3 regions of the Mariniflexile ostreae genome follow, and region 1 is predicted to be linked to each of the others. Evidence: riboswitches for the same ligand, from Rfam matches in the RefSeq annotation. Region 1 holds a riboswitch; each other region holds the start of a gene.

Region 1 (7,758 bases):
ATTTTTATAAATATTTGTGTTAAAAAAACACTTGTTTTAAGGCATATTGGACGCCATTACAGGCTTTAGGCTCTAAGTTGTAAAATCAATTTTAAAATAACTTGTTTTTATTTTTGTATAATTGGTAAACTATAATATATTTGCGATCGGTTTTGGGGAGATACTCAAGCGGCCAACGAGGGCAGACTGTAAATCTGCTGACTACGTCTTCGCAGGTTCGAATCCTGCTCTCCCCACTTTAACTTGAAAAGTCTGCTCTTGCAGACTTTTTTTTTATAAGAAAATGAAATATATAAACACTAATTACTGCGTTTCTTTTCATGTTAGGAATATGCGAAAGAGGCACTTAATACAACACTATATACCATAAAAAAAGCAAGTTTTATTTAGCTTGCTTTTTTGCTTTCATATAAAAATTAACATTAAAAATCAAGATAAGGTGCTTTTATCATGTATAATATTTATATTGAATTTATCCTTAAGATTCCCAAATAATCTGTAGCGTTAAGCATAATTTCACCATCTTTAATAACGGCACTTTTACTAAAATCTGGCCGAATGTTGCTTTGGTCATAAGAAAATAAGATGTTTTTTTTCATTTCGCCCTTATTGTTCACTGTTATTAAAAATAGGGATTTATCAGAATCTCTTGTTAGAAAACCTGCTGTACTTTTTTTTATCTCCTTATCGGAATTAATATGCTCGTTTTTAGTTTTATCTTCGTAGATGATGTAGATTTTATCTTTAAAGCTCGTGCTCATCAAAGAAGGGTTTCTAGCATCCTTTTGATATTTGGGCATTTTCACCAATGACTTTACTTCAAGATTTTTATCCAGATGGATAACGGCTATATCGCAATGAAAATAAACGAAATACCCAGCCCCTCGATGTCCAGAATGGTAAACAGATTTATATTGTTCTGCTACAATGGAAATGGTGCCGTCTTTAAGTTCAAACACGTTTTGAACCTTATAAGGAACGTATTCTGATTCCTTAATAACGTTCTCAGGATATAGATCATTAACACTAATAACTTTGTTTTCCGTTTCTAATAATGTTTTGCAATCGTATTTCATCATAAACAATTCATCTGAAACCAGTTCTCCTTTTTTGCTCTTTAAAAAGCCTTTTATTATGGGAGATAAAAAACCAGTTGACAAAAAGTTATTGTCCTTTGTTAGGGAGAAGAATGCATTTACGGTTTTGCTTTTAAATGCATAAGCAATCTCTTTAACTTCTCCATTATTTGCAAACACAGTGACATTTCCATAGGTATTAGCTTCTGTCTTTTTTTGTTCTTTTTTAGGTTTGGTGATTTCAGAAATCACATAAAGGTTTAAGTAGTTGTCTAGTAAGCAGCTTTTTACATGCATGTTTTTAGAGGCTTTAGTTAAAACAACCGTTTTGTCTTCCAAAATGTTGTGGAGCTGCGCATCAAAAACTTTATAGCGAATTGTATTGGCATGATTTTTATTCTTCCCATATAATTCAGCCCAAACAACTACCTTACTGGAGTCTGGAGTGAATGAAATACCGTCGCGTGATAAATTTTTATAATTTAGTTCATTCAGGACCAAAGTTTCTTCTACAGACTCAAAATTTACATCGGTTTGTGCTGCATAAATATAAATTTTATTTTTTTTCCGTTGGGTTTCGGCTAAAAAGTGAATTATTTTTTTTTCTAAAAAATGGTTTCCTAAGTATTTATATTCCATTTTTCCAAGACCGAAATTAGCGTTCGCTTCTTTTTTAAAATGGGCTTGGCCATCAAAAATTTTGAATACTAGATTTTTATCTTTTGTAATGTTTCGAGTATAATACGTTTCATTATAAGCTCCTGCAATTGCTTCATGCCCATTTGTTTTTATTTTATCAGACCAGTTCAAGCTTACATTTTGGGAAAATGCGCTAGAACAAATACATATCAGCATTAAGTTTAAATAGTTCATGTTTTGTAGGTTTTTGTGCGCAAAAATAACTTATTTTCGCACTTGAAATTTAAATATTTTGAAAAAACCTACTTTACTTTTTGTTTGTCTGCTTTTTAGCGTATTATGTCTAGCGCAAGTGCCCGATGAAACTAATCTTGGGAAGACTAAAATACAAGTCTATAACGCCAATCAGTCTGATAAAGACTATTTAGATAACGCATATCGATGGGCTATTAAATCAGATTTAACATCTGTTATTTCTCAAGAATTCCCCTTGATTTTTGAGTATCGAATAGCTAAAAAATTGAGTTTAGAAGGTTCCGCAGCCATTACTTATGCTTATTTTTCTAATGACAATTTTTTTAATCAGTTGGATAATGAAGACTTGGATAAATCTCCTGAAACTGATAACGCATTCCGAATGGCTGTAAAGTATTATCCTTCAAGACTTACAAATGCTTTGGAAGGATGGTTTGTAGGGGTGCAGGTATTTACAAAAACCACTACGAGAAGCTACGATGATTTAACCGTCAAGATGGGAAAAGAGGTGTTTGATACTAAAACCAAAGAGGGGCTAGCCTTGCAAATAGGCAGTCAAATGTTTCCAATACATAATGGCCTTTATGAAGTGGTGTTAGGTCTTGGTGTGGCCAATATAGAAAGGGATTTTTATGTTAGAAGTTCTGATTTGTTTATAAATTTTGAAAATATTAAAGACAAAAAAATGGCTATTTATTTCCAATTCCATTTAAGATTTGGATTAGGAAATTGAGTGCTAGTGCTAAGCAACACTATTAAGTGTGTTAAATTTTTTAAGTTACAACATTTAACAATGATAAAACATAAAGCAAGCTTAATATAACGCTTGCTTTATGTTTACTGTTTTTTACACAAAAAAGAAAAGTATTTCAAAATCTAGATTAACCTGATAGTAATTGGTGTAATATAGTTTTATTCTGAAAATATTTTTTTCAATAAGAGAAATCCTTTATACCACTACACCACTTGCCTCTCTAAAGCTATAAAGTGTGTTGTTTTTGTGTTGAACAAAGGAAAAATAGTTACTTCGCATTGATAAGACGTTTTGTTTTTTTTGTAATTTGTGATAATAGCCGTAAAAGGTTTTATGTCTTTTAGCCCATTCCTGATTTTTTGTTTAGCATCAGCCGATGATTTTTCTCCTTGTAAAAAGTTGGGTTTTTTATGCAGTGCATAGCTTTTAGAATATCCTGTCATTTCTGTAAAGCCATCGTTTGTCCAGAGAATTGACTGGTTTAAATCTGTGATAATGATAGCTTCAAAAGCTTTATCTTCAAAAATGGTATCCATATTATTGCTCCAATTCAATTTTTTAGCAAGTGCCTTTACTTTAACAATATCTTGTTTTCTTTTTAATTGTTTTAGGGTTTTAAAGTAATTTTGGCTAAAAACATCCCAACATAATAAGGGCATTATTTTGGTGTCTTCGTGTATTATGTCATGTTTAATAGCTTTGTATTCTTCTGTATTTAAAGAAGAAAGATAAAGATCCAAACACATCATATTGGAAAGGTTTTTTTTCATGGTTTCTTTAAGATTTAGGGAGCATGTATTAGCTATTTTTAATTTAATAGGTGTTCTTTAATGTTTTTTGTTTTTAAACCCGTTGGCTCCTGAACATGATAGAACCTTAAGTCGTGTTCCTGTTGTCTAGCAGAACTAAAGTTGGAAACACGTTTTAAATAACCAATCACTCTGGTGCCATAATCCACATTTTTAGAGTCGCATTTACTGCATTTTTGAAGTGTTTTTTTATCAATATTTTCACATGCGTTACAGATAGTGATTTTGATGTTAAAACAAAAATAATTACAACCGGCCCGAGCCGTAGCGTTCATTAATTTTAAAAAACCTTCTTTATTTGGGGCTTCTTCTAAGTTTAAATGAAGTGCCGAACCACCATCTAAATATTTGATAATTTCGTCGCCATGCAGAACAATCTTATCTAAGGTATTAATAGAGGTATCTTCAACAGGGTAGAAATAAGAGTTATAGCAATCACGTGGCACAAATAAGCCATCTTCTCTATCCCATTTGGCGTTTTTAACACCTAAATTTTCGGCAGGAACAAACTCTGTATTGAATAAATAACCAAATTCTTTTTTAGCCTCTTTGTTGGCTTCGAAAATGATCTTTAGGTTGCTGGAAACAAATGCCTTGTACGTTGCGTTGTTTCCAACTTTTATACCCAAACTCTCGGCAGCCTCAACCATGCCATTTATTCCAATAGTTAAAAACTGTTTGTCTAAAGCAATAAAACCGGCATCGTAAACGGGCAGCATGCCTGCATCTTTGTATTCTTCAATTAACTTTCTGTAAACGACTTGGTACTTTTGGATCTTATTTATTTCTGTTTTTAAATCATGCCCCTTTTGTATCAAACGGTTCATGTTTAATGTAATAACATTAATAGAGCCAGTGGAAACCCCTCCTGCGCCGAGTGAATAGCTAAACGTGTTATCGCTAATTTCATTTCTCAATCTACAACATGAAGCTAAACTATCGGCGCTTTCAGATTGGTAGATAAAAAAGGAGTTACCCTCACTTAATTCGGTAGCACACATATCTGCAAATTTAATATCTACGGGTTTGCCGTCTTTAACCAGCATGGCTGCTGTTACTACGGGGAATGTGAGCACAGCTTTTTCACGTTCTGCATTAAACCATGTCATGAAAAAATGTTGTAACTTATTTAAGCTGTTTATTTTTGGTTTACTCATATCAGGAAAAACAAACGAACCAAACAAACTGTCAAAATATGCTTCATCATATAAAGAAATGTTCCAAAAAACCGATTGATATCCTCGCGCAGCAGCAGGTTGGTTAATGGCGTACACCACATGTTGTAGGTGGTTCTCTATCGTTTTGTTATGGGTGTTAAGATAATCGTCACCATAGTCTTTTCGAGCAAAAAAATCAAAGTAAAGTAAGAATTCCACTGTGGCCAAAGCTCCAGCAAATTGAGAGCTCACTGCAAAAACGAGGTTTACAAACTCCCCACAAAAACTTTCTAGATGTTGTGGTGCTTTGCTTTCGCCCCCTAGCTTTGTTAGGCCATCAAATAAAAACGGATACATGCTAATAGAGGTGCAATAAGGTTTTAATGAAGTTTCATCATGAATGTAAATTTCATGAGCTTCTATTTGTCTTACATATTCATTGGCTAAGGCGTTGCCAAACATTTGCGCTATTTTGTTTTTAACCAACTGCCTGTTTACTTGAATGTTGATGTCTTTATTAAGCTCTGCCTCCATAGTGGCAATGTTTTTTGAAGACACATTGGCATTAGCATCCATTTTAGAGCCATCGGCGGCATTTTTGGCATTGATGTAATTGCTGATAAAGTCGATTTTTTTGTTTACCTGTTCTTGTGTTAGTCTTAGCATGGCTTAAGGATTTTTTATGAATAAATGGTTTAATATTGTGTTTGATTTTACTTCTATAAATTTCTGATTGGTCGTTAGGGCATCTAAGCCCCCACGCTTGGCAATCCATTTACCGGTTTTAACCCAATCGAGCTGAGCTAATATGTTGGGGTCAATATGGTCTTCCCCAGAATAAAGGCAGGTTTTGTATCCTTTTTTTTTGGCTAGTTTTAGATAGGTTATCAGTTCTTCAGGGTGCCATTCCCCACCCATAAACAAAGCACAATCTGAAAACCCTTTGTATTGGTTTAAGATGCTGGTAAAGATGTCAAGCGTGAGTTTTTGTCCGTTCTTTTGTTTCCACAAAAAAGGAGAGTGGCAGCCTTCACAATGCATGGTACAACCAGAAATACTAAAGCATATGCTGATGTGTCCAGGTACTTCCTGCAACACGATTTGCATGTTATGAAAATACATTTCCTTAGGTATTAGTCCATAAAACAAAAGACCCAGATCAAATGTTTTTTAGACAGGTTCGTAAATTGTCAAAAAGCTAAGAATATTCAAAACAGGAATAGTTCTTGCCAGTAACTTTTTTCCCGAAAGTTTGACATGTTATTGAAAAATGGTAGGTCTTCTGACTTACTCTAGTTTTACGTCTTCCCATCCGTATTTAATGCGAACAGTGACAAAAGAATGTAAAACCATTACAAGAGCTTACAGCTGCGGGAACAGTTCAGGTCTTTCACCTGATTCCCTTTTAATCCAAAATGCGCTAAAGCATAATAGAACCAAATTTCACCTCAAATTTAAAGAAGATATTTGTGCGTAATTTAGCGGGGTATATGTTTTAATTAAATACTTATGAACAAAGAAAGACCGTCTATGTAGACAGTCTTTTTGAAAGGGATATCGCTTTACAGAGGCCATTGATATTAAACTCTAGGTCAAAATAGCTATTATGGATAGCTGTCAATGCCACTCCGTCAAAAGATCAATATGGTCATAATTGTTTTAATACGCCATTTTTACGATTTTTTCAACATCTTCAGGTTTAAGGTTTTGGTGTTCTCCAAGACCTTCCCAGCCCCGTGCTTTAAATCTCTTAGAGATAATTTCGGCTGTACCTTCATAATCTTTAGTGTACTGAGATAATTTAGTATCAATGCCCATTTCATTAAAGAATGCTTCTGTTTTTTCAATAGCAGCATGTGCTTTGTCTTCCGTAGAGCCTGTAGTAATGTTCCAAACCCGTTCGCCATATTGCGCTAATTTTTCTTTTTTAGCTTCAAAATTATAGTTATAATGGCTTGGGGCTATAACCGCCAAGGTACGTGCATGGTCGATACCATAAAGCGCCGTAAGTTCATGCCCCATAGCATGGACGGCCCAGTCTGATGGTACCCCTTTTTGAATTAAACCGTTTAAGGCCATGGTGCAAGACCACATAAAGTTGGAGGCCGCATTGTAATCTGCCGGGTCTTTTAATACTTGCGGCGCTACCTCTATTAAGGTTTGAAGAATGCTTTCTGAAAAACGATCTTGAAGATAAGCGCCCGTAGGATAGGTGAGGTACTGTTCGAGAACATGTGTAAAGGCATCGGTAATTCCGTTAACCAACTGATGGTGTGGAATCGACTGGATAACTTGAGGGTCTAATACCGAGAAGACAGGAAACAAACCTGGGCCTCCCATGGCTAACTTTTCTTTAGTATCTGCTCGGGTAATTACTGCTCCCGAATTCATTTCGGATCCTGTAGCCGGCAACGTTAATACGGTTCCAAAAGGCATGCCTTCTAGTGTTCGAATATTTTTGGAAAGGATGTCCCAAGGCTCATCACCATCGTACAAAGCTGCTGCAGAAAGAAACTTTGTACCATCTATTACAGAGCCTCCGCCAACAGCTAATAAATAGGTGACTTGTTCTTCTTTAATTACTTTTAAGGCTTCCATTAAGATGGCATATTCTGGATTTGCTGGGATACCAGCAAACTCAATAACGTTATGAGTTTTTAATGCCTTAGTGACCTGCTCATAAATACCGTTTTTCTTAATGCTTCCACCACCATACAACAGAAGCACTTTGGCATCATGAGGGATTTCATTTTTTATTTGGTCTATTTGGTCTTTTCCAAATATTATTTTAGTAGGATTTTTAAATTCGAAAGTATTCATATATGTTTTATTTTTTTATTATTATAGTTTTACTATCATTTTACCTGTATTCTTTCCATCAAAAAGATCTAAAAAAGCTTGAGGGATATAGTCAAAACCTTCCACAATAGTTTTGGTGTACTGTAACTTATCTTGTTGTAACCACTCTGTTAATTGCTTAATGCCTTCAGGGTGCTTGTCTGCAAAATCAGAAACTATAAACCCTTGCATAGAAGCGCTTTTCTTTACTAAGAAAGGCTGTACGCTAA
Region 2 (7,758 bases), on a different contig from region 1:
TGGAGGACTATAACCTCCGGAATTGGCCACATAAATTTTATCATTATAGGCCACCAGTTCTTCGGGCTGGCGTCCAACCTCAACACGACGTGTGATGCTCAGGCTGGTGGTGTCTATTTCGGCCACAATTCCATTTGGAGCGTTAGGGTCCCCTATACTTCCCAAATAACTACTCAAATAGGCTTTTCCATTATAAAAAGCAATGTAGCGACCATTATCGATATCAATTTTTTTAAGCCTCTTGCCTGTATTAGCATCAAGTACTTCTACTTTATTAGAAGCGTTCACCACCACATAAAGCTTAGAACCGTAGATACCAATAGCGCTCCCAACATCCCCTAGACCACCTACTAAGTCGGGATTCGCCTCTGTAAACACATTTCTTTTATAGTCTCCCGTTTCATAATTCATAAAATCTAAAGAGGCTTTATTCATGGACATATTGCCTTCATTCAATAAATAAAATCCTTTTACAAGAGTAGCTGGTTGGTCTTCCCCTCCTTCATCGGGGATTTGTATATCACTTTCCGTAATGGGGTCGTCGGTTTGGCACGAATACATTCCGAAGAAAATCATAAGTAATAAACAGCATTTTTTCATGTTTTTTTTAATTTAAAATTCATAATTTAGGTTTAACCGAAAGGACCTACCGGGCATCGGGAAATTCTTTACGACCGCATACTGCTGGTCAAAAATATTATTAACTTCCAGTCCTATTTTTAAAGGATTTTCTCCAAAAAAAGGGATGGCGTAATTAGCAGAGATATCGTGTGTGTACCAAGGTTGCAAATAATTGGAGGGGATGTTAGCTTTTTGGCTGTAGCGCTCACCGGTATATATAAAACTGTAATTGAGAGCAATCTCCTTATAATCCATCATCATACTTAAACCCCCACTATGTTTAGGCACATAAGGAATCTGTTGCATAAAGCTACTTCCGCCAGGTGTTACATCTAAAGATTCTTGAAACGTATAAGTTAGGATTGCTGTATAATTAAAGCTAGAACTTAGCTTTCCTGAGTTAGTTATATTAGTTTCTACCCCGTTAGTTTCCACCTCATCAAGATTAAACATCGTCCATCTAAAAAGATTGGTTCCAGGAATGGCCACTATTTTATCTGTAATCCATATTTTATAAATATCGCTAGTAATATTAAAAACCATAGCTCCCACTTGTTTTTGCCAAGAAAAACCCAAATTAATCTGCTCTGAGTATTCAGGATCCAAAAAAGTATTGCCAACAAAAGTGTAATACAGATCATTGAACGTGGGCATACGAAACATCTTTTTATAAAACCCTCGAATTCTTAAGTCGGGTGTTGATAAGGGCTGGACATTAAACAGGATCGTAGGCGAATACTCTTGAAGGTCTTCTGCTGCCTCATAATACTTTACAGATTCATAGACCCCTGTACTTAAAAGACTTAATTGAATATTGAGCCTATCAAATTTTAAATCGGAAGCCAAAACATTTAGCAATGTGTTTCTTTTAGGATATGCAAATCGGTATAAATTGGCTTGCATGACGTTATGCTGAAGGTCTGTCGCAAAACTCAATGTCCAAAATGATTTAGCTTTATAGCTGTGTACTAAAGATAAATAATATTCTTGCTGATCGTATTCGTTATTCAAAAACCCAGTAGTAGTTACTATTTCAGGGTCTAAGTATCTGGAGAAATCTACAGCGTATTTACCACGTATTTTAACAGCATACTGCGCTCCAAATTTATGTTTATAATCTGCTTGTAAAAAATTATTCCTATCCCATAACCGTTGCGGACGTGCAAACCTATTGGCCACTATGACTCCTGGCAAACCTCTTTCAGAATTATAGTGGTAATATTTTAAGTTCCAGGTGTCCTCGTTTTTATGCCGGCCATGCATTGAGGCTTCTACTCGATAGGAGGTGACATCTGCATTATTCCTCACTGCTGTGGTATCGTAAACCCCATTGGAATACTGAAACTTATATCTACCATCTGCACGTACCATTTCAGTACTTAAGCGCGCAGAGACAGCTTTATTTATTTTGTAATTTAGGTTAAGTGACGGATTGAATAAGCCAAAAGACCCCGAACGCACGCCCATTGTTAATTGATAGTTCTTGCCTCTTTCAAATTTTGGTGTTTTTGTTTCGAGATAAATAGTGTTTGAGGAGGCATACGATTTTGCAGATTGTTGCAAATCTGTACGCTGACCTTGATACAGACTTACTTTCTCCATGTTTTCGAGGGAAAACTTACCGAGGTCGACTTGCCCATTTTGCGCATTCCCCAACTGAATGCCGTCGTAAAAAACACCAGTATGTTGCGATCCCATACTGCGAACATTCACTGTTTTTATCCCGCCAATACCGCCATAATCTTTGAGCTGTATGCCGCTAAAATAACGTAATACATCTGCCACACTTAAACTGTTTAGTTTTTTCAATTGCGCTCCTGATAGCGATTGCACTGGTACTGGAGATTTATGAGACTCATTTCTGCTTTTGAAATGATTTAAGAGCACCTCTTGTAATTCAATAGGAGATATCGTATCACGCTTTTGGGCCAAAAGTACTGTGGGACACAGAAAGAGTCCGACAAATACTATTTTAATAAAATTTAAATACCTCCTCATAATGACCTATTGCAAACGAGGAATAAAAAGAAAGGTAAACGACTTCGCTTATAATCGAAACGTTTATACATCCATTCCAAGCTTCAATCCCCGAAAGCCTTAAAGAATTAAAAGAAATGGCAGGTATTCTGACTTGCTTTATCCACCCGGCCTTCCCTTCTAAAAAGAAAGTGACCATTATTGGGCTTCATCAAAAAGCTTACAGCTGCGGGACAGTTCTGGAATTTCACCAGATTCCCATTTAATGCCCACATAAATGGGCAACCTTTTCTAAAATAATATGCAAATTTAGATATTCCTTTTAGAATATATGGGCTTTTAAAGCGCAAAATTCAAAAATGTATTTTAAATCCCAAGCTAGACTCATTTATATTAAATGAAAGTGACTTTAACCATCCAAACGTCTCTTTATTTACACCATTTAGCCTAAAACATCCTGTTTTTTCTAATAAACAAAACGGGTTCGAGTTCTATACCCTGCACATGTATGCCTTAAGAAGTAAAAGGCCTAATATAATTTTTAGCTTGACTTAAATATTATTTAAATTAATAACGCATGCAGAGTGCATTCTTATTTCTTATAAAGGTTTTATATTCGTTACTTTAGATTTTTTATATAAAAACCGACACTTACTTGCATTAATCGCTATAATTATGAAGTTTAAAATCGCTGTACTATATTTTCTACTGTTTTCAAGCCACTTTATTTTCGCCAAAGACAACATCTCAAAATATTTGCTTTTTTCACCTCAGAAAATAGAGGTTGGCGCTAGCGGCATCTCTATTGAAAAGTCGCAAATTAAAGCTTTTGAAAATTTCCTTGTATTAAGCATTCGTCAAAAATCTAGAGGAGAATGGCAGTTTTTAGCAGACAAAAAATACCTTAATGTTTGTTTTGAAGTAGACACTAATTTCACATATCACGATTACTATAAATTAACGATTGATACGTCTGGGATAAAATTAGCAGCGAAAAATGAAAATGCCTTAAAATACGGGAAGCAAACGTTATTACAAGTGCTTGAATACGCCAAGTCTGAAAATAAACCACTCCAAAAAATAATAATTGAAGATTGGGCTAATTTTGAAAGAAGAGGCTATATGCTTGATGTTAGTCGGGATAAAATTCCCACTATGGAAAGCTTGTATTTACTAATAGATCAATTGGCAAATTGGCGTATTAATGAATTACAGTTGTATACAGAACATACGTTTGCATATAAAAACCATGAAGTTGTTTGGAAAAACGCAAGTCCGCTAACTGCAATAGAAATACAACAGCTCAATGCTTATTGTTTAGAAAAAGGGATTGACCTGGTTCCCAATCAAAATTCATTTGGCCATATGGAAAATTGGTTAAAGCATGATGAATACCTTGAACTTAGTGAATGTGAAACAGACTGCAATACGATTTGGGGCAAACGAAAAAGAACAGCATTAGCACCCACCAATCCAAAATCTCTGGAATTAATGCAAGAGCTATATGCAGAGCTACTTCCTAATTTTACCAGTAAATATGTTAATATTGGAGGGGATGAAACGGTTGAGTTAGGCTTAGGAAAATCGAAAGCTTTGAGCAATAAAATAGGGAAAGGACAAGTCTATTTAGACTTTTTAGAAATGTTAAACACAGAAATAAACCTACACGGCAAACAAACCCTTTTTTGGGGAGATATTGTTTTAAATCATCCCGAACTAATTAAAGATATCCCCAAAAGCATGACAGCCTTAGTGTGGGGTTATGACGCCACCTATCCATTCGATAGAAATCTTGCAAAATTCCATGATGCAGGACTAGACTTTTACGTGTGTCCGGGCACCTCTTCTTGGCGTTCTGAAATTGGACGGAATAGAAACGGATTTAAAAATCTTAAGCATGCGGCAATTCAAGGGAAAAAATATGGTGCTAAAGGTTTTTTAATCACCGATTGGGGAGATTATGGACATTTTCAACCCAAATCAGTAAGTTATGCTACACTTCTATTAGGAGCTGGTTACGCTTGGAATTACTCTGATGCTGCCTTAGATCAATTACCTGCGCGTCTTAATAAATATGTTTTTGAAGACCCTACAGGCTATACAGCTAAAGCGCTACTAACCCTAGGGGATTCTTATTTAAAAGCACAGATACCAGAAGGCAATGCGAATGCGTTCCATCTAATGATTCGCAGATACAACTGGACTATGAAGGGACATTACCAAACAAAAAAACTAAACGAAAAAGGACTTTTAGCTGCTAAAAAAGAAATACTCAAAGGATTGGATTTTTTAACTAAAGCAAAACCAACCGCCGTGGATAGTAAAATTATTATAGAAGAATCTAATCAAGCTGCCCATTTAGCTTTATTTGGGATTAATCTAGGTGTGGCACGTTTGAAAGCTAAGGGAATGAAGACAGAAAACATCCCCAAGAGCACGAGACAAGAACTAGCAAATGAATTAAAAGATTTAATAGAAAATCATAAAACGATTTGGCTTGTAAGAAATCGCGAAGGTGGTCTTAGCGACTCTTCAAGTAAATTGGAAGACTTGTTAAATTTCTTAGAGCAATAATGAATCGAATTTAAAGCGCTCATTTTATTAACCATCAAAATATTTACTATTTAAAGAATTATAAGAGACACTCTCCTGTTAAAAGAAGCGCTCGGATTCAAATATGTATGCCAACATTCATTCTATAGGAGCACGTTCTTCTCTTTTAAGCAAAAAAAGAGCTAGTCTTTTTATACAATAACCTAAAATGAAACCCTCATACTTGTTTCAATCTTTTCTCATTAAAACATTCACTAAGTCTTTATCCAATTTATTGGTTTCAGAATCTACAATTCCAAAATTCCCTTTATAATCCCAGTTTGCCCAAGCCATGTCGTTATCTTCAAAAACACTTACCATATCGCGGTACCATTGCAACCTGTCCTTTTTTCGTGTTGTAGGTAAGCTTCCAAATTCCCCACAATATAATGGTAAGTTATATTTTTTGGCAATTTCTAGAGGCCCCTTCATTCTTTCGAGAAGATATTTTTTTGAATAATTTGCACTGTCCTCTAAAAGAGCTTCTACTTGTTCTTTTGTATAAGCTGCTACATCTTTTTTATCAACTGGAATTCCAGGATATTTAACAGACCCCTTATAAAACCCCACTCTTTTACTCCAAGGCGCTTGGTAATGCGTAAAGACATGCGGACTATAAAAATGAAAGCTTAAAATAATATTCGGATCATCCTTAGGGATTTCTAAATCCTTAAAAGTATCCACAGATTGCCATTTATTAGACCCTATCACAATGGTACGGAAAGGTTCTTTTATTCTTATTTCCATAAAGGTTGCAAATAGTAATTCATTCCAACTTTCAGGATTATTAGCTACGGGTTCATTTAAAATCTCATAAGCCACCAAGCTATTTGGATACATTAACAATTCTGAGGATAACTGCTTCCATAAACCCACAAACTTCTCTTTCTCGTCAACACTGTCCCACAGCGCATTATAATCATTATTAAAAAAATGTGAACGCACGATATGCAAATCGACTACAACTTTTAATTTGTTTTCTTTAGCCCAATGTATCGCATTGTGGAGTGATTGAAACGCCAAAGGATGTTTCTGGCCATTTTCATCCCACATGTTTTTTTCGTCAATGGGCAATCTAATGTGGTCGTACCCTAAAGACGCAATCAACGCCATATCCTCTTCAGTAAAAAACCGAAGCCTTTCTTCCGCATTCCTATTCGTTTGGGAGAGCCAATGGCTAATATTCACCCCGCGCTTTATACTAAATCTGGATTGTTCTAAATTAGACACGTTATTTTGCGCAAGGCATTTTAAGTTTTGGAAAAACCCAAGCAAAACTGCAAAACATAAACATCTTGATATTAATTTCGTATTAATCATAATCATGGTTTAAAAACAATACAAATCTATCTTTATTTAAAAAGAATCATTCTGTCAAAAATCCTTCTTAAGGGGTGCTAATATTCGTTATCATAAGTTTAAGCCATTTACGTTCAACATATCGCATGGATGACTGCTATTTTAAGAAAAACACATATCAACCCCTTTACAAAAACTATGAGACACCTTGTGTATTAGAATATTTTCAATATTTGTATTTGATAACTAAACTTCACTAAAAAAAATAATTATGATTTTAAAAAATACCAGCACATTTAAATCGTACGGTCTAATGGCTTTAATATTCTTTAGTTTTCTTTCTTGTGAAGATGATATTAGAGAAGTGACTCTTTACGAAAAAGGAACCCTAGAAGCCAAAACCTCATCCACAAGCATAAACGTTGGAGAAGTAGTTTCTTTTGAAAACCTTTCAACCAAGGTACAAAGTTTAACGTGGACTTTCGAAGGCGGTAACCCCGCAACATCTTTCAACCCCAAAGTAGAGGTTACCTACAACCAATCTGGTGTCTATAAAACGACACTTGAAGTAAAGTACATTGACAATCAGATAGAAAAAGAAGATTATTTTGTAGAAGTATCCCCATTGGCTGTAGAGCCCCAAAGCCCTTACGGAGGCTCACCTAAAGTTACTGAAACAAAAATTCAGTTTGAGGATTTCGATTTCGGCGGAGAAGGCATATCATATCATGATACAGAACCAGAGAACAAAGGCGACGCTCATTACCGATTTGGCCATGGTGTGGATATTAAGACCACTCTTGATGAAGAAGGTAAATACGACGTTACATCTATACAAAATGGTGAATGGTTGGAATACTCTGTTTTTGTTGAAACAGCTAGTGTCTACGATTTTAACTTTAGACTTTTGGCTGATGATAGTGGAAGTTCTATTAAAATCCAGGATGTTAATGGTGGAACCGTTACAGACTTAGGGTCAACAGGCCTCATTGAAAGTACAGACAGCGCCTATAAAACCATAAAAGCTGAAAACATTACATTAAGTGCAGGACAACATGTTATTAGAATTCTGTTTTCTGGCAATGGCATTGACGCCAATTACTTTGAAATTATCAACACCGTATACGTACCACCAGTACAGAAATTTGGAATATATACAGAAAACACAGACCTTATAGGTTCGGTAAACGTGCAATTAGAGGTTAATAACCAATTTGCCATTAACACCATAACAGACAATCCTTACGAAGGCAGTAAAGCCTTGAGTTT
Region 3 (7,758 bases), on a different contig from region 1:
ATCTATTTTTTTACCTACGCCTGTTAAATCACTTACCAAACCTTCAAATTTATCGTAAAGCGCACCTGCCTGTCTTGCAATTTCTATAGCGTTTTGTTGTTGCTTTTCGTTATTCCACATACTATCTACCGTACGAAGCGTTGCTAACAACGTAGAAGGTGTTACAATAACGATATTTTTTTCAAAAGCTTTATTATAAATACTGTTATCTTCATTTACAACAACAGCAAAAGCAGGCTCGATAGGAATAAACATCAACACAAAATCAGGAGACTCCATATCGTAAAGGTCATGATAGTTTTTTTCCGAAAGTTGATCCACGTGCCTTTTAATAGAATTTACATGCGCTTTTAAAAATCTGGGTCTATCTTCATCCTCCGCATTTATAAAACGCTCATAGTCTGTTAAAGATACCTTACTGTCTATAATCATTTTTTTTCCATCGGGAAGACTAAGAACGACATCGGGCAAAACACGAGAACCATCGCTTCTCGTAAAACCTTGCTGCACGAAATACTCTCTATCTTTCTCTAATCCAGATTTTTCCAACACACGCTCTAAAACCAGTTCGCCCCAATTTCCTTGCATTTTGCTATCTCCTTTTAATGCTCGGGTAAGGTTGGTGGTTTCCTTTGTTATTTGTTGATTAAGGTCTTTTAAGCCCAGCAACTGCTCCTTTAAAGCCGAGTGCATACTAATACTCTCCTTTTGTGTTATATCTACCTTATCTTCAAATGTTTTTATTTTATCTTGTAACGGTATTAAAATGTTTTTAATATTTTCCTTGTTCTGAAGGGTGAATTTTTCAGATTTCTCATCCAATATCTTGGTTGCCAATAATTCAAAATCTTTTCTTAATAGTTCCTGCCGTTCTTCTATTTCGGCATCCCGTTTACGACTAAGGTGTTGTAAGTTTTCATATTCCGTATTTCTTCTTGTTAATTCAGAATTTAAAAAATCTTTTTCACGACGAATGTCTTCGCGATCACTTTCAATTTTAGAAATAGTTTCCCTTAAATCTGTTATTTGAGTATTGAACACTTGATACTGTTTTATGTTTTCAGTTTCATGAAACTGTTTCACATCCATGAGTTGTTGATGTAGATTGGCATGGCGCTCTTCTAACATACTTTTTTCGCTTTTACTTTTAAGCTTGGTAAATAGCATGCCCAAATAAGCTCCAATGGCTGCGGAAATTAAAATAGCAAGAATAAGGATAAGACTGTCGTTCATTTTAAAAAAGGATATGTATCAAATATAATTGTTTTAGAGTAGCGTTTGAAATAGAAAGCATCCATTTTTTGATTAACACTAAAAGCTTCGAAGGCATAAAATAAGGAAACAAGATAAAAAACCGCTAAAACTCTATTTATCTATTAAATCGATTTCTTTTAAAGCATCATAATAAAAGTTACAGGATAACGAAAACCTACTTTCTAATACGAAAACGGCCTGTTTCTTTATCAAAGTCAATTAAATCTTTTGGAAATAAAGTGTCGAACACCCCAGATTCAATAAGGCTACAGGGTTGCCCCGACACAACTTTATCAGGTGTCATTACAATTAAAGTATCGCATAATTGAATGGCTAAATCTATTTCGTGCGATGAAAACAAAATCGTTTTATGGGTGTCTTTCGCTAGATTTTGGAGCAATTTCAAAATATATGCTTTATGATACATATCTAAATGTGTAGTAGGCTCATCCAGGATAATGAGGTCGGTATCTTGAGCTAAGGCACGTGCTATCATGGCTTTTTGCAATTGCCCATCACTTAATTCAAAACATTTTTTATGTTTTAAATGCTCCATATGGGTTTGTTGTAATGCTTTAGCAATAATGGTTAAATCGTTTTCCGATAAGCTTCCTACCCAATTGGTATAAGGTTGGCGCCCCAAGGCCACCAATTCGAAAACAGATAGGTTTTTTGAGGCAATTTGCTCGGTTAACACCAAACTCATCACTTTTGCCAAATCAATATCCGAATATTTAGAAATGCTTTTATTATTAATAGAAACATAACCGCCCAATGGTTTTTGCACATTAGTAAGTGTTCTTAAAAGTGTAGACTTACCAATACCGTTAGCTCCTATCAAGCCCACAAGCTCCCCTTTTTTTAGTTGAATATGGATGTTTAAAGCCACAACAGTTTTTGCTTTTTTTGAAGCATATCCAATGTCAAGCTTTTCTGTTATCAAAATAAAATCTTGGTTTTCTTTTTCCACGTAATTCTATTGTCTTTTCTAAAATTAAAACATCATTTTTCGTTTTCTAACCAACAGCCAAATCACTATAGGGGCACCAACCAAAGATGTTATAGCATTAATGGGCAAGGTATAATCGCTATTTGGAAGTTGCGCAATGCTATCACAGATAAGCATGATGATAGCCCCAAATAAAAACACTGCGGGGAGTAATATTTTATGATTGGATGTATTAAACACCTGCCGGGTAATATGAGGGATTGCTAGTCCTATAAATGCAATTGGACCAGCAAAAGCGGTTATGGTTCCTGCCAATAAACTGGTAGCAGCAATAATAATCAACCGGCTTCTCTTCATGTTAAGTCCGAGGCTTTTCGCATAATTTTCACCAAGCAGAAGGGTATTTAGCATTTTTATAGATGTTAAACTCAATAAAATACCACTTAAAAAAATCACAAATAAAACCCATAATTCATTCCATGAAAGATTCCCTAAGCTACCAAACCCCCAAAACACGTATTGTTGCAGTACTTCTGCCGAACTAAAATAAGAAAGCACACTTACTACAGCAGCTGTTATACTGGCAAACATCAACCCTATAATGAGAATTGCCATAGTATCCCTTACTTTTATTGAAACCATTAAAACAGCTAATAGCACTAAAAAGCTTCCTAAAGTTGCGGCCACTACAAGGCTCCATTTAGAAATTAAAACACCTGCCAATACCCCTCCAAAAAGGGACGCCCCCATAGTGGCCAAAGCGACTCCTAAACTAGCACCAGAAGTAATTCCTAGCACAAAAGGACCTGCAAGAGGGTTTCTAAACAATGTTTGCATCATAAGTCCGGAAACACCCAATCCGGCTCCCACAATAATGGCGGTAAAAGCTTTTGGGAGCCTATAGCCGATAATAATATGGTGCCAAGCCGTATTATCTGAGCTTCCCAAAAGAGCGTTTATCAGTTCGGAATTAGGAATAGAAACAGAACCTAAACTAATGTTTACGAAAAAAAAGACAAGCAAAAGCATGCTTAATATTAGAAAAGAACGGTTATAGGTCGTGTGTCTGTCCAATTTATTTTAGATTCTGAAAAAAATAAGGCGTATAATCCTCTAATAGGCCTGGGTGCGCGATATAGATCATGTCCTTTAAAATAATATCGGGTCTTAAAGGGCCTAATTCATAATAGAGCAGCCCTCCTTTTGGCCCTATCTGTTTGGTGTAACCATATATTTTATTGTTCTTAAAAGCGTCAAAATAAGTATATCCTTTATGGCTATCGCTCATTTGTTCTTTATTTTCAAAAGCACCAGCCCCAATCCAAAATTGTGCATGTTGCGCTTTTTGCAGAACATTTTCAAAATTTAATTGCAAACTTCCCGTCGCTTGGTTGTTTTTCCAAATATATTCTGTGTTGGCATCTTCTAAATATTTCGCCATAAAGCTTTTGCCTCCAGGCACATTCCACACATCTTTAAACATCGATCCAGAGAAAACAACAGGCTTTTCCTTTGCACTTAAAGCGGTTTCTTTTGCGTTTAGGTAATCTGTCTCAATAGTGCTAAATATTTTATTTGCTATTTCACTTTTATCAAAAAATGCCGCAATAAACTTTATCCATTCGGCTCTTCCTAAAGGGTGCTGTTCTGTCCACCCGCCATCTAAAACTACAGGAATTCCAAATTTCTCAATTTGATCAAGCGTTTTATTATTACCATTTACAGAAAACCCAATAACCAGTTCGGGCTGTAGTTCCAAGAGCAATTCCATATTAAGATCCAACTCATGGTTTAAATCTTTTATTTTACCGTTTTCTATATGAGCCCTTGTTTTTTCGGAAGAAATAAAATCGGTATTAGGGAACCCAATCAGTTTCTCATCAAGGTTTAAATATTCTAATGCTGGAATGTTAGTAGTAGACATCACCACGACGCGTTCAACAGGTATTTCAATAACCACATCCTTCTCGTTAAGTACCGGCATCTTTTGCCCCTTTTTTACCAAAAGATATCGAAAGGATTTATTGCTATTGGGCCAAGCCGAATTTACAATAATCTCTTTATGCGTTTCAAATTCATTTACAGAAAAACTCTTAGCATATTTTATGGTTTCAGAATCGTTTTTTTTTTCTATCGGAACACGTACATCCGGGCTCTTTTTATCCTTACATGAAGCAAAGAAAAACAAAATACTACACAACAAAACTAAAATACGCATGAGTCTGAATTAAAAATCAAAGGTCTTTAATTTTTTTGTAATACCGTACACTTAGAATTACTTTTGAGGATTTTTAAAGAATTGATCATTCCATACGCACTTAACAAAGCAATAAGTTTGCTGTTTTGCTCCTTATAAAATAGCGAAATTAGGACATAACAGTCTTATAATATTACACATAAATTGGATAGTCCGCACACATAGCATCCTGAAGCTCTTTATATTTAAAAACTTTAACAGCGCCCCTTTTTAAGGACAAATTCAATAAATACTATAGTAAAAACGGGGTTCTCATAATTATGGTTTTCAAGCTTGATAGTATAACCTTATAAAAGTGACGTTTCAAACAGCCTTGTACTTTTTAAAAATATCTTTAACAAAACAGTTTTAAATCTAAAAATAGATCATACATTTGCATCGAAATTTGGTTCTATTCAGTTTTTTTTTACTGAAAGATTAAAAGGGAATCAAGTGCGTAGCTTTATGTTTTAAATTTTAAATCATCATCAGGCTACAACTCTTGAACTGTTCCCGCAACTGTAAGTTCATGCTGAATTCGTTTTTTCAGCATCTCGTAAAGAGGATGTTATTAACTTCAACACCACTGGCCAAACACCGGGAAGGTAAAATAAACATAGAACAAGTCAGGAGACCTGCCATTTTCATCATCTAATACGGCTTTCGGGAGAAAAGCCATCAAGATTTATGAAAAAAAACAATATTCATCTCGTATTTACAAGCGTTTTCCTAAATGTTGTCACCTATCCAAAGGGCATCAAGTGCCCTATGTTGCTTTAATTTTTAAACCTTAAGGTTGAGGGGCTACAATTTGTATTACGGAAATTTGTTTTAACACTTCAAAAAAAAAATCAAACATAACCCATTATAAAACTTTTAATTATGAAAATGAATAAATTTACCTTATTAGCTTTAACCATAGGATTGGTTTTTACGTCTTGTACTAGTGACGACAATCCTGCAGATGAGATTAAAGGAGATTATGAAAATGGAATACTCATTTCACATGAAGGCAGTTTCAATAAACCAAATGCTTCAGTATCGTTTATATCATATGATTATTCTGTTCTAGAAAATACTATTTTTAATAATGTAAATTCAACATTATTAGGAGATACGGCACAAAGTATAGCGTTTCTAGATAATTTAGCCTATATCGTTGTAAACGGATCACAAAAAATTGAAGTGGTAAACCGTTATTCTTTTAAATCTATTGCAACTATAAACACCGGCCTAACTAACCCTAGATACATGACATTTGCCAATGGAAAAGGATATGTAACAGACTGGGGACATGGAGATGATGCCGATGACGATGTGGTGGCTATTATAAATCTTTCTACAAATACTATAGAAAGCTCCATTACTGTTGGAGAAGGACCAGAACAAATTATAGCTAAAGACGATAAGTTATATGTTTCTCATAAAGGTGGATGGTCCACAAATAATATAATTTCTGTAATTAATACCACATCAAATGAGGTAGATACTATTGAGGTTGATGATATTCCTGATAACATGCTATTTAACGACGCTGGCAACTTAGTCGTTTTATGTCAAGGCTCTAACCAATACTGGTTAAGTCCGGTTATTGAGACGCCTGGTTCCATAATTAAAATTAACACGTCTAACCATTCTATTATTTCAACTTTTAGTTTTGCCGATGGTTTACATCCCGATTTAATGGCTTATAGTAATGGCAAATTATATTACCAAGTATCTAATGCTATATATAGTATGTCGGATAATTCTACTGCCTTGCCTACAGAAAGCATTATCAATGATTCATTTTATGGAATGGCCGTTAAAAATAATACACTTTATGGTTTGAAAACGGATTTTAATGCAGAAACTGGTGAGATATCCATTTACGACTTATCAACAAACACATTAAAAACAACCAAAAACTTAAAGGTAGGAGCTTCTAAAATATATTTCAATTAAGGCATTTCAAAAAAACTTAATTCTATAAAAAAAACCTCTAGATGGAGGTTTTTTTTTATAGAATTAAATCGCAATACCAAACACCATATTGGTTATTTCCGCAAATAGACGCATCTGTTTTGGGTAAGTTATATTCTCGATACACTTTCTTACCAATACTAAACTTAATAACTAGCAAATAAGTTTTTCTTCTTTATATGCTATAAAATCTAGTAATACCAGTCCATAAAAACATATTAGTAAAAGTGTTATTTACAGAATTAACATTTAAAATTTTAATAGATTTATAACTTTGCGTAAAAACCATACTTTTATAAAAAAAACCAAGAGAGCAATCCATAACCTATAATACTTTTTTTTTGTATCTACTAAACCTTATACGCTGGAAAAACCTTTTAATGATTGCTCTTGTGCAGTTATTAATAAAATATGCCTTACTAGAGCCTTATGGCGCACAAACGCGTTTAGATGGCCTAGGAATTTCACTTTTAATTTTAGCTTGCATTTGCATTGCCGCAGCAGGAAATATTATCAACGATATCTATGATGTTGAAACCGATTTTATAAACAAACCTAAAAGATTAATTGTTGGCACATTCATTTCAGAAAAAACAGCTTACAACCTATTTATTGCATTTAATATTATGGGTGTTGGCATTGGTTTTTACGTATCGCATTTAGTGGATAAAAGTGCTTTCTTTTCTATGTTTGTCATCACTTCTGCCTTACTTTATATCTATGCTTCTTATTTAAAACGCATACTTTTAATAGGAAATATTGTAATTTCATTATTAGTGGCCTTAAGTATTGTAATGGTTGGTGTTTTTGAGCTACTTCCCGATATAAACCACCACAACCAAAACACGCAATTGGCTTTTTTTAAAATCATTTTCAATTATGCTCTATTTGCTTTTATGATAAATATGCTTCGCGAAATTGCCAAAGACCTAGAAGATATTAATGGCGATTACAAAGCAGGTATGAACACATTGCCCATTGCTATTGGCAGAAAAAGAACGAACCATGTACTTATTGCACTCATGTTCATTTCTATAATAATCCTTATTTATTATGTAACAGAAGTTTTGTACAAACAGCTTATTCTGGTGGGATATTTTTTAATATTTTGTGTGGGGCCATTACTTTTTATACTCCTAAAAACTTTTAATGCCAAAACTAAAAAAGATTATCATAGTATTAGTAACGGTCTTAAAATAATAATGCTTTTCGGAATGTTATCTTTATCCCTTTATTTGGTTATCTTAAGAGCCTGAAAAGCACGACAAGAAACCGAGGTGCAATAACAAAGAACAGGCAATAAACACTAAGACCATGCTACACGAAAAACTTAAAAACCATCATATTATTTTAGCAT

What was found. A riboswitch is a leader RNA that binds a small molecule or an ion and turns the genes downstream of it on or off. The one in region 1 is predicted to bind cobalamin.
Region 2: another riboswitch for cobalamin. It lies ahead of ACFFU9_RS08385 (TonB-dependent receptor plug domain-containing protein); the one in region 1 lies ahead of nrdG (anaerobic ribonucleoside-triphosphate reductase activating protein).
Region 3: another riboswitch for cobalamin. It lies ahead of ACFFU9_RS02225 (YncE family protein); the one in region 1 lies ahead of nrdG (anaerobic ribonucleoside-triphosphate reductase activating protein).

What each region holds. Positions count from the first base shown of each region.
Region 1 is NZ_JBHMFC010000035.1:15,322-23,079, reverse strand. Features, by position in the region: tRNA gene ACFFU9_RS09315 (tRNA-Tyr) at 155-236, shown strand; gene ACFFU9_RS09310 (hypothetical protein) at 462-1,949, opposite strand; gene ACFFU9_RS09305 (hypothetical protein) at 2,008-2,703, shown strand; gene ACFFU9_RS09300 (PAS domain-containing protein) at 2,928-3,494, opposite strand; gene nrdD (anaerobic ribonucleoside-triphosphate reductase) at 3,533-5,356, opposite strand; gene nrdG (anaerobic ribonucleoside-triphosphate reductase activating protein) at 5,360-5,812, opposite strand; cobalamin riboswitch at 5,946-6,146, opposite strand; gene ACFFU9_RS09285 (iron-containing alcohol dehydrogenase) at 6,350-7,510, opposite strand; gene ACFFU9_RS09280 (NADP-dependent oxidoreductase) at 7,532-7,758, opposite strand, start outside.
Region 2 is NZ_JBHMFC010000031.1:25,210-32,967, forward strand. Features, by position in the region: gene ACFFU9_RS08380 (DUF5074 domain-containing protein) at 1-600, opposite strand, end outside; gene ACFFU9_RS08385 (TonB-dependent receptor plug domain-containing protein) at 613-2,619, opposite strand; cobalamin riboswitch at 2,721-2,903, opposite strand; gene ACFFU9_RS08390 (beta-N-acetylhexosaminidase) at 3,274-5,172, shown strand; gene ACFFU9_RS08395 (glycoside hydrolase family 5 protein) at 5,380-6,420, opposite strand; gene ACFFU9_RS08400 (carbohydrate-binding protein) at 6,761-7,758, shown strand, end outside.
Region 3 is NZ_JBHMFC010000008.1:4,467-12,224, forward strand. Features, by position in the region: gene ACFFU9_RS02205 (DNA recombination protein RmuC) at 1-1,233, opposite strand, end outside; gene ACFFU9_RS02210 (ABC transporter ATP-binding protein) at 1,430-2,224, opposite strand; gene ACFFU9_RS02215 (FecCD family ABC transporter permease) at 2,249-3,277, opposite strand; gene ACFFU9_RS02220 (ABC transporter substrate-binding protein) at 3,279-4,421, opposite strand; cobalamin riboswitch at 4,830-5,096, shown strand; gene ACFFU9_RS02225 (YncE family protein) at 5,322-6,383, shown strand; gene ACFFU9_RS02230 (geranylgeranylglycerol-phosphate geranylgeranyltransferase) at 6,743-7,657, shown strand; gene ACFFU9_RS02235 (Maf family nucleotide pyrophosphatase) at 7,716-7,758, shown strand, end outside.